DNA from 2 places in the Brevibacillus sp. NRS-1366 genome. Region 1 is predicted to be linked to the other one. Evidence: riboswitches for the same ligand, from Rfam matches in the RefSeq annotation. Region 1 holds a riboswitch; the other holds the start of a gene.

Region 1 (7,502 bases):
GGAGAGGAAAACGGAGAAAACGCTCCAGGTTCTTGGGCCCCTTTTCTGGGTCATCCCTGTCGGCTCCATTCCAAAAACGAAACCGCGTCCAAAGTAGAGGATTCTAGAAGGCTTCTCAGAGGTGGACGCTTACGAGCGTGTTTCGTTTTTTCCATTCCGCCTTGGTAGGGGTCCCAAAGACCTTTCGCTTATTTCTCCGTTTTCCTCTCACTAGCTGTGAGTTTTTGAAGATTTCTTTTTTGGGTAAATAATAGCGTTTTGAAAGCTTATCCTGGGATGTGCTCTTTTAGAACGAAAAAAACGTAGGAATGAACTCCCACGTTTTCTACATCAAGGTTTTAGCACATACATGTTTTTCTCTTTTGGCCGATTTTGCCTCGTTCTTCTATTTTTCGGATGTAATCCGTCGCCAACGGGACTTTGCAGGCGGTTTGGCCGACATCGACGTGGACTTTGCCGATCGCGTTTGCGACTTCGAGGGCCTCGGCGTGTAGAGCTGGGACGTATGCGCCTATGGAGATCACAAATTGATTCATCACATAACGCACACGGTTTCTTTCCTCATGAATCGTTTCTTTTACGCGCTGGAGCAGGCGCTTGATTTCGTCTAGATCAAGCTTTTCATCAGCGGTAATAGATACATAATTGGAATAGGTATTCCAGCCACACACAGCGATCATCTCTTCTTTTGCTTCCAGCCATTCTCTCGCCAGCTCCATGGCAAAATCGCTTTCCGCCGCTACGTTTGCTACCGTGTACTCGGCAAGCGCGTACCAGTATGCTTGCTGAGCCCAACTGCGCAACCGCTCTTTTGACATGCTTTTGGGGTCGACAGCGAGGCCGGCCAAATACATAGCGTCATGGTTACCCGTGTCATATAATGCGAGCGCGAGACTTTGATCACGCTTCACTTCTTTCACCAGCTTTTTCATATCGCCGATTTTTACTCCAAAAAAAGGTTCCTTGGCTCCGTGACGAAGAAAAGTCTTTTTCGTTTGCTCCGTCCCCATCGCTTCGAGCTTTTGCATGACTTCCTCTACTGTCATTTCGTCACCTTCCTGCTCTCACTCTATCTTCCTATCTTAAGCATATAGAGGAATGTTTCCACCTTATTCCCGCTTACAGGAAATATCGTAAAATCATAATGGAAATCATCCCTGCTACCACGGTGCCGAGCAAGCTTCTGGTCATGATGGCAACAAGGAAGGTAGGAATGGCTGCCATCAGTTCCAGATTGGTAAAAAGAGGGGCAAGCTGTCCATCATGCAAGAGCAGCTCTTGTCCAACCAATGCAGCCATCACAGAAATAGGAACATAGTTAAGCCAGCGGATTCCCCAATCGGGCAGTTCCATTCGACTGAGTACCATGAGCGGCAATACCCGAGGCAGGAATGTCACCAGGGCAGACCCTAAAATGATCAAAAAGATGTCCCATCTCACTTCCATTTATCAATCACCATCCCAATCGTAGAAGCGACTACTGTAGCTACAATGACACCCAAATTGCCAGGATACACAATCGTCACACCGACAGCAATAATGACTGCACAGATCGCTACCACAACATCCAGCTTGATTCTTTTACGACTGACGATCGCCAGTACCAATAGCCCAATAAACATCGCTGGCAAAGCAAAGTCCAGACCGAACCGTTCCGGGTTTGCAATCCATTGCCCGAAGTAGGCACCTGCAATATTTGCGATAATCCAATTGAGATACGCCGTCAGATTTAAGCCATGCATCCATTTTTCGTGGATGTGTTTCTTTTTCGCAGCTTCATTAATGGCGACCCCAAACGTTTCATCCGTCAAAAGAGAGCCCACGAGCATATTTTTGAATACCGATAGATGACGAAAATACGGAGAAAGCGCGGCGCTAAGTAAAATATGACGCAAATTCACAAAGAAGATGGTGATCATAATCGCCGTAGCTGAACTCCCTGCAGCGATCATCCCGGCCGCAATGAACTGCGCGGAGCCTGCATACAAAAGAACACTGAGGAGCGTAATCTCCATGATGGAAAGTCCTGCCGTCTTTTCCAAAACACCCGCAGCAAATCCAATACTCAAATACCCGAGTAAGGTCGGAATACAGTCTTTTACGCCCTGGATAAAACTGCCTTCCTCATTGGAGGTCGAAAATGATTTCAACTGAAGCTCTTCCTGACTCACCCTGCTACCCCTCTTCTCCTCTTATACTCACTAGATGTTAGAAACATAACGACTATGAAAAACCGGAAGAAAATACGGCCCAATTAACTGAACCGTTTGCCTGTCACAACATGATAAAGATCAGGCTTCTTTCTCCAGAGTGCTTCTACCTTTTCTGGGCCAAGCACCTTGGTTACTTCTGCGAACATGATGTCATGGCGAATATATTCGATAGCTACCAGAACCAGAGCAGGGTCTTGCGTTTTTACTGCCCACGCCGCCATGTTCGGCCCGAAGTTTGCGATCAATACTTCTTCCTTGTCCCGAGCTACAATCGTCAAATGACCGCCCATCCGTTCCTCGGCTACTTCAGGAGACATATAGTCGTGATGGTATGTTATCCCCACTTGTGTCTCGACTTTTCCAAATAGAACGGAAAAGACAGGTATACCTTCTTTGACGCGTCGATCTATCCGTTCCTGGATAAACGCTACTTGCGGCTCCCAAATAGACAACCAAATTTCCTCTTTCGCCTGATCGATCATCTCCGTTATTTCCATTAATACATGCTCATCACTGCTGATGCGCCGAATGACATCTACCTCTTGTTCACTTTCCAGCGCGGAGAGCTTTCTTTCCAAATAATCAAACGACTGTTCGAAATTGTTTCGCAGTCTTCCGATCAAGTCTTTCGCTGGCAAAGGCGCATAGGTCACGGGCTCCGTAGGTACCGTATGAACTGCCCCTTTATCGAGCAGCTTCCCGATTACTTCGTAGATCATCGAGCGTGGGACACCGGAGCGTTTGCTGATTTCATAGCCAGTGATTGGGGAGTTCTTCAGGAGACTGATGTACGCTTTGCATTCGTACTGGGAAAAGCCCAGCTTTTGCAGTTCTTTATAAATATCTTCCATACGGACCTCTTAGTGGTTATTGTTATACCCACTATAAATTCAGGGGGGATGATTTGTCAATCAAGCTGTAGGCGGGGAGGGAAAAAGAAAAATACACAATGTGAGCCTCGGATTCTAGTTCTAGAGGCTCTGTTCTAATGGATAAGAAGGGCTTGGTCGATTACTCAGATTTATGAAGAGTTGGTCAAGATTACCTACCAAAACTTGACAAGACTCTATATTTTGGATACTATTTTTCATATTTCGACATTCGTTTACAATTTTCTTCATCGAAATGAAAAGGGCAAATCCATCGAAAGGTGGGGACGCAAAACCACGGGTCTACAGTCTTTGACCATGATCGCCGGGTTACCATACATCATAGTGCCTAATTTTAGATGTTGGTGAGATCGGGTGGTTGTTCCATTTTGTGGAATAACTTTTTTTATTTCCCTTAGTTAAAAGTGGAAAGGAGAATGCTATGCTTTCTTCGGCAGCTTCCAATTTACCCCGTTTATTTTAACAGAGTAGCAAAGATGCGAGAGGTTTCAAATATAAAGTCATCCGTTTCTGCAGCTTCAACTTCAGCAGAAATGAGAACGGCTATCAATATTGGAGTGGAAACAGATGTATAAACAAGTTGATTCAGCAGAGTCTTTAGCATTATTTCATCAGATCAAAAAAACGGTCTGGGATTCCATGGGATTCGACATGGAATATGCAAAAGATGGTTCAGATTTGTACCTTTTGAAGGCGGACGATGGAGAATTTGGTGGGACGTATGAGTTCACGCCTCATTCGAAATCGAATCCGTTTATTCGTTCGTTGTTCCAGGATGTCTTGAAGAAAGAGATGAAAGTGATGGAGTTAGATAGTCTCGCTGTTCTTCCAAAATATCGCGGACAACTCGGGCACAGAGGTATTTCTCTGATGATTGATTATGCAGAAAAGCATGGCTACACACATGCTGTCGGTATTGCTGACCCGACCTTTTTCCAAAAAATCAACAACCGATATCACATCAAGGCAACTCAAGTCAAAGATATGATCTTTTATAAAGGGGCAGACGCCATCCCCACGCTATTCCATCTAGAAGAAGTCTATCTAAATAAAGAACATCCTAACTATTCATGGTACACACCGTTGTTTTCACAAATAAAAGTCGAGGTAGTGGGTTGATATGGATCTATTAAGAAGACGAAATAATTGGGTTGTTACCGTATTTGCGAGCATTATTACAGTCGTACAAATGATAAACCTCATTGTGGGTGTTCCGCTTCCCTTTGTACTGACCGTTCTCGGTATTTTGTACGGCGTTTTGGCGCCTTTCACTTACATCTCTAATCGCCCGAGTCTAAAGGACAAAATGGCGACCTTTATGAAGTTTTTCAACTTTGCCGTAATTGGCATCTTCATGTTCGTGGTGTTACAACTCGATCCCTACATGACCAATGTTATGACAGTGATGTTCTTCGTTGCTGTGATGGGGATATACCAGGACAAGCTGATTAATATTATGACGATTGTAGCAACTCTGGGAATCGTGTCCTACTATTTCTTTACACAGGGCGAAGCGATATTTCATTCTACTTCTCCCGTTGATTTGCTATACTACCTCCTTACCTTCTGCTTTGTTTCCGTTACCAGTATGATGCATGCCGTTTTCAACAACAAACTGCAGGAAGAAAGCGAACAGAAAAAGCAGGAGGCCATCGAATCGAAGGAATCGCTGCAACGCGTGCTTGACCAGATCAATCATTCTCTGCAATCTGTCCAAGAGTACCAAGAGAATTTGAACAGGCTCACAGATGGAGTGAATATCCGCGCGGTTGAGAGCGTTACTTCCCTCCAAGAGATACTTCAATCGTTTGTTGTACAAACAGACAACACGAATGAATTGCGTGATGAAATGAATTCTACAAACGTTCGCGTAGAAGACATGACGCGGTCGGTAACCGCCATGCACGAGTATGTGGAATCTACGAAAGAAGCGACACATGAAAGCGGAAAACGCATCGAGAATATTGGCAGTGATTTCGAACGGTTCATTACAGACATCCAAGGCACAAACAGCCTGATTCAAGAGCTGTATCAGGAAACAGCGTCGATTGAAAAAATCATTCAAACGATTTCCGATATTTCGGCGCAGACGAATCTTCTGGCACTCAATGCAACCATTGAAGCGTCCAGGGCTGGAGAGCATGGGCGAGGATTCGCAGTCGTGGCTGATGAAGTACGCAAGCTCGCTGAATCATCCAAAATGTCCTCTGAATCTATCGCTACTCTCTTGATGAACATTCGCGCAAAAATGAAACGCGTCTCCGACATGATCTCCGAATCCCAAGTTTCCTTTGAGAAAAACAGTGAGGGAATCCACGAGGTTCAAGAGATGTTCACCAATGTCGACAGCTATATGAAAGACTTTGCTGACAAGACTAAAAACTTGCAGGAGTTCATCGTCAACGTGCACAGTATGATCCAGGAAGTAAGCGCGAAGGTCGAAATCAATGCGGATATTACAGACAAGAACAAAGAAGGACTGGAAGAAGTCCTGGTGCTGGTTTCCGAGCAGAAGGAAGAGGTCGTCAAGGTCTCTGGCGGATTCGAAAAAATCGAGCATCAGCTTAGAAGTCTGCATTAAGTAAATAACGACGAACCGCCTCTCGATAGGGGCGGTTTTCTTTTAGATGTTTCCCTAGAGGATTCAAACTTTTCATCGTAAAAACGCTGAACATATTCTAAGTCCTTCCTCGAACAAAAAGCCCCTTTCGCCAAGGAGCGGCTACCCATCGGGTTCTCCACTCTTTTGCGTAAAGGGGCACTTCTCACTGCTTGCTTTCTCGCTACTTGCCTGCAAATGGATTTAACTAGCCCTACACCTGTACTTCCTTTTTCCCAAAAAACGTGCGCAACGCCTTGTAAACCTCGCCCTTTTCCCGGATCACGCAATGAATGAACTTTGGCTCCTTGATGTGCCGATACGCGGACATCAGAGTGGAATGGCGGTTATACTGATTGACCTCTTTATGATAAATACAAATACCTTATTATTATCATTATCTTAGCCATAATACCTGACTCTTCAGGCATTCTAAACACATAGGTGATTTATGATCATTATTCACTAACTCGAATTATATTTAAGAAATCGAACTCATCTCTATTGAGGAATTTAGTATTAAAACTAATATGACAGATTTATTAAACCTGTTTGATTAAAATAGTTACAAAATGTTTACAAAAATTAATTTTATATATCAATAAGGTAAAAAATGGTATACAATACAAATTGTAGATCAATAACCTTTTTTGGGAGGATTGGAAAAATGAAAAAGTTTGTTGGGCACGTATCAAAAATTTTACTCACCGCAGCACTTCTCTTTACAGGGCAAAGTTCATTAGCTGAAGCAAAAAGCAATGATAAGCCAACAAATTGTAGTAAATCATTTGATATTCGCACTTTAAAGCACACAGAAACGACAGATAAGAATGGAAATAGAATCATAAAAATTCAAGAACCAGAAAAATTCATTAATGAGATGGGTTACAAAAAACCTCACCCAGATGCTGTCCCTCTTGAAGTTACTATAGTAGAACCAGCTGAATCCCAAACATTTGAAAAAAATAATACTTTAGCAGGAAGCCGAGACCCATATGTGCAAGTTACTAGAGTTTACGATACATGCGGCAGTGAAAAAATAGCGAGCACAAGTAAAAGAGGCAATGGAACACCACTAGAATTAATCGTTCAACAACTAGAATCAGCCTCGTATAACTCTTCTGTAAATATTGATACTTCAATAATTAGTGCTGGTGTAGGTTATAACGTTACACAACAATATTCTGTTTCATCTAAAGAAATTTATAATACAGCTAATGATGGTAAAATGTATATCATTGATGCTTATGCAAAAAACAAATCACAAGACTTTGATGTTTATGAATGGAGTTCGATCTTCTATACACATAGAAAAACAGGAACAGGTAGTGCCCACAAACCCATTGGTGCATGCTTTGCTGCTTGGTACTACTAGTTCTATACGGGTCCTCAGTTCTTTCAAAAACTGAGGGCTTTTTCCTTATTTTTAACAAGATAACCAAGAAAGACTAATAACGAATGGTGTAATCAGATATAATGGATAAGAAAAACAAACTAACCACAAAGGATGATTTGCTTTGTCAAAACGGGCAGTAGGAGTTTCTTTTTGTACCTTGGCTGCTTTACTTTATATTTCACGTTACTATTATACAGCTATATTTTTTCAAGGAATTTCGAGAAATGATGGCTTTTATGAACGATGGCTAGATTTCCTTGGTACAGGCCCTACGTTTTGGGCTACCACATGTATAATAGTTGGGATATTTTATTTAATATGGGCAGAATTCGAAGAAAAGATTAACAATTTTGCAACTAGTATCGTAAATAAAATAAAGAAATTATTCTCAGATTGTTAAGGAA
Region 2 (7,502 bases), on a different contig from region 1:
TTTTTCCCCTTTTTGTTGATCCATATACTGAAGATAACACGGCAGACAACAAACGGGAATGACTGGGAGACGATTGGGGAGGATGTACATGTTTTTGAAAAAGCTGTTTCGAATGGCGCGATTTCATCCGGTGGCATGGGGTGTCATTATTGGAACCTTCCTGTCACGTACAGGTTTTTTTATGACGCTGCCTTTTTTGGGTATTTATTTAGGTAAGGTAAAGGGGATCGATCCAGCGATGGTCGGGGCCATCTTGGCTGTAAGCCTGCTGGTCGGAACCATTAGCAGCTTTGCTGGCGGAGCGTTCTCGGACCGATTGGGCAGATATCCGGTGATGATCACTGCGATGGGAGCTTGGAGCTTTGTGTTGATCGGATTCGCTTTTGCAAGCGATACGTGGATTTTCTTCGTATTGAGTGCCTTGAATGGACTTTTCCGCAATGTGTTTGAGCCGACTGCCCGTGCCTTATTAGCGGATGTGACCCCAGAGGATCGTCGTACAGATGCTTTTAATGCCAGATATTTTGCCATCAACATGGGTGGAGCGATCGGGCCGTTAGTTGGCTTGAAGCTAGGGGCAGGGAGCTCGTCATCACTGCTGCCGTTTCTCGTAAGTGCGATTATTTTTGCAGTTTATGCATTGGTTCTGGTGGTACTCATGATCATGTACAAGCAAAAGGTGAAGGAGAAATCAGCCTCTGTCACAATGAATCAAATGGCGCGGATTGTATTTACAGACAAAGTATTTCTCTATTTTTTACTTGGTAATGTATTCGTGGCAGGCGCTTATTCACACCTGGATACGACACTGTCGCAATATATTGGTCATGATCGGGTAGAGGCGTATTCGTTTCTTTTCGTGGTCAATACGCTGTCAGTATTGGTCTTCCAATATCCGCTTGCCAGGCTGATGAAGCGGTTCTCTTCGCTTGCGGCGTTGAAGGCAGGCTGCCTCTTGTTTGGTTTGGGGCTATTCGGATTCGGGATGTTTGACCATCTGTTTATGCTGGCACTGTCGATGGTTGTATTTACGATTGGTGAAATCTTATGCTTTGTGATCGGAGATGTGCTGATTGGCCAGATAGCTCCCGAACATTTGCGAGGAGCTTACTACGGGGCCAGTGGATTTGCGTTTATCGGGCAAAGTGTTTGTGCCTGGGTCGGGGGGATTTTACTCCAGCAATTAGGCTTTGGGCAAGGCCCCGTCATCTTTGCCATTCTCATGCTGTTGACCTTCATCGCTTTTCCGTTCTTTCATCGCGGTCAGCTTATGTGGGAGCAAAGGCAGAAGCAAAGACAGGGCCAAGGCTGTGAGCAAACAGCACAAGCAATTATTTGACACGAGGGGCCACTATGAACAAAATCCTGTTACGGAGTTAAAAGATCAAACCCTGCTTATTTTGGCCCCCATATTCGCATTTAAAATCATCCATTTGCTTCGCCTACGGGTCAGAAGCGGCCAGCTTTCAAGTGATGGAAACGTCGGATAGTTCGCGATACAATTTTTGGTGAACCGAGGCTAATGCTTTTGGATATAACCAAAATTCAATCTCCCATGCTGATGAGCGGTTGGGTCATTACGGAAATCACTTTAGGGTGACGTACTATTGGTTAAAATCAAGAAGGTATTCGTTCTATAACCAAGAATAAAATTTACATAAATAATGATGGAGGAGAGGACCGGATGGGACGAGATGCCGTTGAAGGATTGTCTGAGGAAGAGCTTAGATTCCGACCTACACCGAACAAATGGAGCATCCATCAGATTGTGATCCATGTGACGGATGACGAAATCCTGTCGACACATCGGCTGAGGAAAGTTTTGGCGGAGGAAGAACCGCTTCTGCTATCATTTGATCAGGAAGCCTGGACGGATAACCTGGGATATGAACGGTTGGACTGCGAGCAGCATCTGCTCCTGTTCCAAATGCTGCGGGCCAGCATGCTGCCGCTTTTGGAAAATCTAACTCCTGAGCAGCTTGAGCGGGTCGGGCAATATCCCGATGGAGTTCGGTACACCTTCAAAGAGCTGCTGGAATTGCGCGTTCAGCATGTCCGTGACCACCTCGCCCAGATCGAGCGGGTAAGGCAGGCATATCGGGAGGATAGGGTATAACACTATATGCTAGTTGAGATTAAACTACAGGGTTCGTTAGTTGAACGTCCAAGGGAGCAGATTGCTACGGCAGCTGCTCCCAGATTGTCGTTGAAGTAACAGGCAGAATCTCGTAATATTTTCCAATTGTTTCAAATTTGATAATCACATTTTGATGATAACATAGGGAGGGAACGGATAGGAGGGTTTTCATGTTCTTTTGGAAAAGACTAAAAAAGATTGAAATTCAACCAACATGGGATGTAACGGATGAATTTCAAGACTATGAAGTGATACATGTCTCGCTGGGGCCGGATGCGGAGATTTGCTGCCTAGGAACAGACAAAAACCCTGAGAGGATCGATGGGATGTTTGTGCCAGCGGTTACGGAAACCAAGCATCAAGACAAGATAGTCTTGTCCAAGGGGAATTCAAGGAAAACAGTCATTTTGAAAGATCAAACCGGGAACTATCATTTTTCCCAGCCTATCGGTGACGACAAGATCTTGGTGGTTGCCTCCCGTTGCAACAGATATAAAGATGGTCCCCATGATTTGAATGGAAAGGTTTTTTCCTATGACGGAGCCCTTGTTCGGGAATTTTTGCTGGGCGACGGCATTCAGGATGTGGCTGTAACCAAAAACGGACAAATATGGACCAGCTATTTTGATGAGGGCGTGTTTGGAAACTATGGCTGGGATGAACCTGTAGGCTCTTCTGGATTGCTGTCCTGGGATGAAAACGGAGATAGAATTTACACCTAGACCGGTAAAGCGGGTTACATCTCTGATTGTTACGCTATGAACGTCACTGGCGAGAATGACGTCTGGTTTTATTTCTACACGGATTTTGATCTTGTCCACCTCACGAACGACAGCATGACTGCATACAAAACCAATATGGATGGTTCCGATGGGTTTGTTGTATATGACAACTATGTTCTGTTTAGAGGCGGGTATGGGAACCACGATACATATACGATATATGAAAGAAAAGCAAATAAAACGTTGAAGAGGATACGAGAGGTAATCTTTTCAGACGGAGGAGTCGAAATAAAAGCAACCTCACTGGATTGCAGAGGCGAACATCTTCTCTTGCTGGATAACAAGATAATCTACCAGATTTCGCTAAGTGAAATCCTGAGAAAGATGTAACGTTTGCCGCAGCACGATCTGGTTATTGGGAGGGCGCGAAATGATGATTTCACAGGAAGCTTGACCGGGGTGCTGGTTAGGCTTTTTGTGTTTGGGAATGGATGCGTTTCACCATGAACATTAAAGATGGAAATAAGTTAGTCTGACTAAATTAGCTAAGGAGATCTCTTCGTGATTTGTGTAAGTTACCCCCGTTGTATAGAATTACATAAAGAAAGATGTTCATCCGGTCCTTAAAGCAAAATTTCAAGTGACTGAACTAAAAAATCCATAATGAACTAAACGGGTTCATTAGTTCATTAAAAACAGCGGCCAGTCTAAGACTTTATTTTCAAGTCCTAGGTGTCCATGCTGAGGAAGAGACAGAAATCAGGTACCAACTTACCAGATTTGCCAAATAAACTTCCGCAGCAATTCCGCCGCGAAGGAACCACCTTTTGATTGCCATTTGTAACGCGGTTAGTCATTTGTGGCATGATGAGCTACATATGTATTGATTCGACTGTGAGAACTGCACATCGATTGGGCTATGAAGTAATAGTACTCAATGAAGCGTGTACCACCAAAGATTTAGTATGGAATGATACAGTGATTCCTGCAAAAACCGTTCATGATACTTTTATGGCATCATTACAAGATACCTTTGCTCAAGCAATGGACACTCGCAGCCTTCGTGACATAATTTAAAGTAAGCACCGGAAGGATGACATGAGCAAGAAGAAAGAATACAAGCAAGAAGGGATCTCGCACGATAAATTTGTTAGCAGCATAAACGCTCAATCTCTTTTTTTAAAAAAAGGCGAAGTTAATTCCATCCTAGATTTTTCGCCCTGTTTCACTTTAACATACTACCCGGTAGTTGAGAAAAACGGCAGTTAAGTATCCGACTGCCGTTTCTTCATGCTTATCGAGCTATCGTGAACATTAACGTAAAGAAGTTACAGTACAAATCGAAGCGTATATACATCTGCTTCAAATTATATGCGCGCTATTATTATCAAATCTTGTGTCATTGGACATGAGACAATTGTAATTCGGATAAGCGGTGATGCAAATATCTTCGCCGATTTGTTGAACAGAATGAATCTTAACGCGTAGCGCGTCATCCATTAATTCTAAATCCGAACCGCCGTACGGCGAGAAGGATTGCCGTCCCCCTAACACTTTGGGAGCAATATAAATCATCCATTTGTCAATAAGGTTGGCTCGAAGGAATGACCCATTTACTTCGCTGCCTCCTTCTACCAGCAGGTCGGTAACACCTCGCTGATATAAGATATCCGATAATGCATGGAGGTCTAGCCCGAAACGGTTCACAGGGACGAACAGAACTTCAATTCCTTTTTGCTGCAGCATGTGTACTCTTTCCGGATCAGAATCCACCTTCGTGACTACCCATGTCTTCGCTACCGAACAATCGGCAACATTGGCATCTTCGGGCAATCTCAAATTCGAGTCTAAGATTACCCGGATGGGATTCTTCCCACTTTCTTCTGGCAGTCTGGTCGTTAGGAGAGGATCATCAGCCAAAACTGTATTAATTCCTACCAATATGGCATCGACTTTGTTTCTCAATTTATGTACTACAAGCTGTGTTTCATCGCACGTAACCCATTTTGAATGCCCCGTTGACGCGGCAATTTTCCCGTCGAGCGTCATTGCTACCTGGGAAATGATAAACGGCCGTCGTTTTGACATATTGTGCACGAATCGTTCATTGAGTATTTCGGCTTCCTTCTCCAATACACCCACTTCAACTTCTATTCCATTCTCTCTCAACAATTGAATGCTTCGTCCGGCCACCTTCGGATTCGGATCCTGCATGGCCACGACAACTCTTGAGACCCCCGAGTTTATGACTAATTCTATACAAGGAGAAGTTTTCCCGAAATGAGAGCTTGGTTCTAGTGTCACATAGAGCGTTGCGCCTTCGGTATATCCTTCAGCCATCTGGAATGCATGCACCTCTGCATGAGGTTCCCCTGCTTTCCTATGAACACCTGCACCGACTACTTGTCCGTCATTGACTATCAGTGCGCCAACGACCGGATTCGGGTTTGTTTTCCCACTGGCCGTACCTGCCAAGTCCAATGCCAGCCTCATAAAATGTTGGTCTGATTTCATATGATTAACACTCTTCATCATAGTTTAGCGGCCTCCAACAAGGAGTCGTAAATATGACCCGATTTTTCGATCTTCGTTGCCAAATACCGTTTATTATGCTCGGATACATCTCCCCAAATGGATATATGATGATCGGTTAAAAGTCCTTTTTCCCGCAAAGACTGTAGCTTTCTAGGATTGTTCGTAATAAGGCTGACTGGTTTTTGCCGCAAGCTTTGGAGTACACGTATGGCTTCTTCATAGGATCGTTGGTCATCTGCGAAGCCAAGACTAAGATTGGCCTCTACTGTATCGCATCCCTCATCTTGCAAAAGATAAGCTAACGATTTGGAGAAAAGCCCAATTCCACGACCCTCGTGATTCGCCAAATAAAAGAGAGCTCCGCTACCGTTTTCAACTATCATGCGCATGGAGTGCCGCAGTTGGTAGCCGCAATCGCATCTTTTACTTCCAAAAATGTCTCCTGTATGGCAAATGCTGTGCATCCGTATCAAGGTATGCTCCTCATTGGCAAAATCACCATATACTAGCACGGAAGACTGTTGATAGGAAGCGAGATCTGCCTGAGATAATGATTCAAGAACATCATTCTTATCCATAAATGAATTGCCTGTATTTAACCAAGTGTACCATTTAAATACGGCTTCATTATCCTCCAATTGCACAGGGAGCCGAACGGGACCAACAAGACCGATGTTGGGACATTCCGACTGTTTAAGAATGGTAAATTTATTGGCTAGCAATTTACTGACCTGGTCCGTATTCATTAATACAACTCCTTGTTTGTTAAGATTTTTATCGATCGATGGTTTGTTTCCCTACTTGAAATTAGGTAAAAAAACGCATTTTAAAAAACACAAAAAGCCCCGGTCTGAATAGACGGAGGCTTCCGTCGTATTCGGTAACTGGCTGGCATAGCGGATGCGCGCGATCCACCTTAGCCCCTGTAGCTTTGCGTCGCCACTTTTCAGTGGGTTTGCCATTATCGTACGATGTCATTGCATAAAATTAATCCCGCGATCATTGTCGAATGTGGGAAAGCAACAACAAATCAGAAACAATCGAAAGAATAGCTTTTGTATCAAGATGATTACTAAAATGAATATAAAATACAATTTCGTGAATTGCAACCAAAATATAGTATGTAGAACTTTTGGAATGTATGGCTTCGCTCGATTGGAGATATACTGAACGTCTTAAAAGTGGCTTTTCTCGAGATTTTTTAGCTTTTGAGAGCTGCTACAATTTCAACAAATTATTTGTCGAGAAATCGAAAATATGAAATATGGATGCGATATAACTAATACTCATTAAACTATCGGGTATCGAGAGCTGAACAAACACAAAAATGGGCTGCCGGTGATAATTCGGCAGCCTTTGTTAAACTAAAGGGCAGTATTATGCAACCGTATCAATCAACTTTACGTAAATCTATGGAGAATGATATTTTTAAAGGAGAAGGTATTGTGAGAGAATCCATTGAAATAATCGTATCCGAGTTTACTATGTTAAATGACGAAGAGAAAAACTTATTATTGACCTGGTTAACAAAGCATTACGGTAAGCATATTGAAATATCATCCACTGGTTTATCTTTGTGTAATCAAGATGATGTAGAAACGATTAGAAATACGCTGAGCGGTCTCATTCTAACAAAGAAATATGTCCCTGATATGCTTGGATCAAGGGAATGGTTAAAAGGTGAAAATTTGCCCCAGAAAATCTAATTTGGTCAAATTAAAGATTGGGCGATTTGAGCTTGGTGGTAAGCATATGACCTGTGAGGATAATGGTTTCAATAGTTAGTATAAGAGGAAGCAATGAAATTATTGCATTGGTGTTTTAATGATGATCCGAAAGGACCATCTGATGAATGGAATTGAGTAGAAGTGACGATGACATTTGAAGATGGAAGTAAGCGGTGGAGTATTCAATGGCTACTGCTGTTTTGATTGTAGGGTCAGACTAATACTTATTTCTAACGTGTTGACTGATCCTTGTCTTTCAAGATTACGCAAAATCCTCATCACGAAATCATGGATGAGGATTTTGTTCAAATCGAAGAATTGTAACAACGTCGGAAGAAAAGCAATTGCTCCATTTTGTAAGGATGAGTGGGGATGGGCGTT

The links. Region 1 has a riboswitch for cyclic di-GMP ahead of ACIFQN_RS35090 (GNAT family N-acetyltransferase). Riboswitches for the same ligand answer to the same signal wherever they lie in the genome.
Region 2: linked by a shared signal. The riboswitch ahead of ACIFQN_RS03270 (GTP cyclohydrolase II) and the one ahead of ACIFQN_RS35090 (GNAT family N-acetyltransferase) in region 1 are both predicted to bind cyclic di-GMP.

What each region holds. Positions count from the first base shown of each region.
Region 1 covers NZ_JBITPN010000067.1:2,568-10,069, forward strand. Annotated here, with positions in the region: gene ACIFQN_RS35070 (DNA alkylation repair protein) at 339-1,046, opposite strand; gene ACIFQN_RS35075 (AzlD domain-containing protein) at 1,120-1,446, opposite strand; gene ACIFQN_RS35080 (AzlC family ABC transporter permease) at 1,437-2,171, opposite strand; gene ACIFQN_RS35085 (TrmB family transcriptional regulator) at 2,255-3,064, opposite strand; cyclic di-GMP riboswitch class I at 3,337-3,420, shown strand; gene ACIFQN_RS35090 (GNAT family N-acetyltransferase) at 3,671-4,222, shown strand; gene ACIFQN_RS35095 (methyl-accepting chemotaxis protein) at 4,224-5,684, shown strand; partial or broken gene ACIFQN_RS35100 (sporulation protein YhbH) at 5,917-6,066, opposite strand; gene ACIFQN_RS35105 (hypothetical protein) at 6,370-7,077, shown strand; gene ACIFQN_RS35110 (hypothetical protein) at 7,220-7,498, shown strand.
Region 2 covers NZ_JBITPN010000005.1:40,380-47,881, reverse strand. Annotated here, with positions in the region: gene ACIFQN_RS03295 (MDR family MFS transporter) at 83-1,339, shown strand; gene ACIFQN_RS03290 (DinB family protein) at 1,685-2,116, shown strand; gene ACIFQN_RS03285 (hypothetical protein) at 2,308-2,859, shown strand; gene ACIFQN_RS03280 (isochorismatase family protein) at 3,691-3,936, shown strand; gene ribD (bifunctional diaminohydroxyphosphoribosylaminopyrimidine deaminase/5-amino-6-(5-phosphoribosylamino)uracil reductase RibD) at 4,222-5,391, opposite strand; gene ACIFQN_RS03270 (GTP cyclohydrolase II) at 5,391-6,140, opposite strand; cyclic di-GMP riboswitch class I at 6,271-6,364, opposite strand; gene ACIFQN_RS03265 (hypothetical protein) at 6,774-7,100, shown strand; gene ACIFQN_RS03260 (TetR/AcrR family transcriptional regulator) at 7,501-7,502, opposite strand, start outside.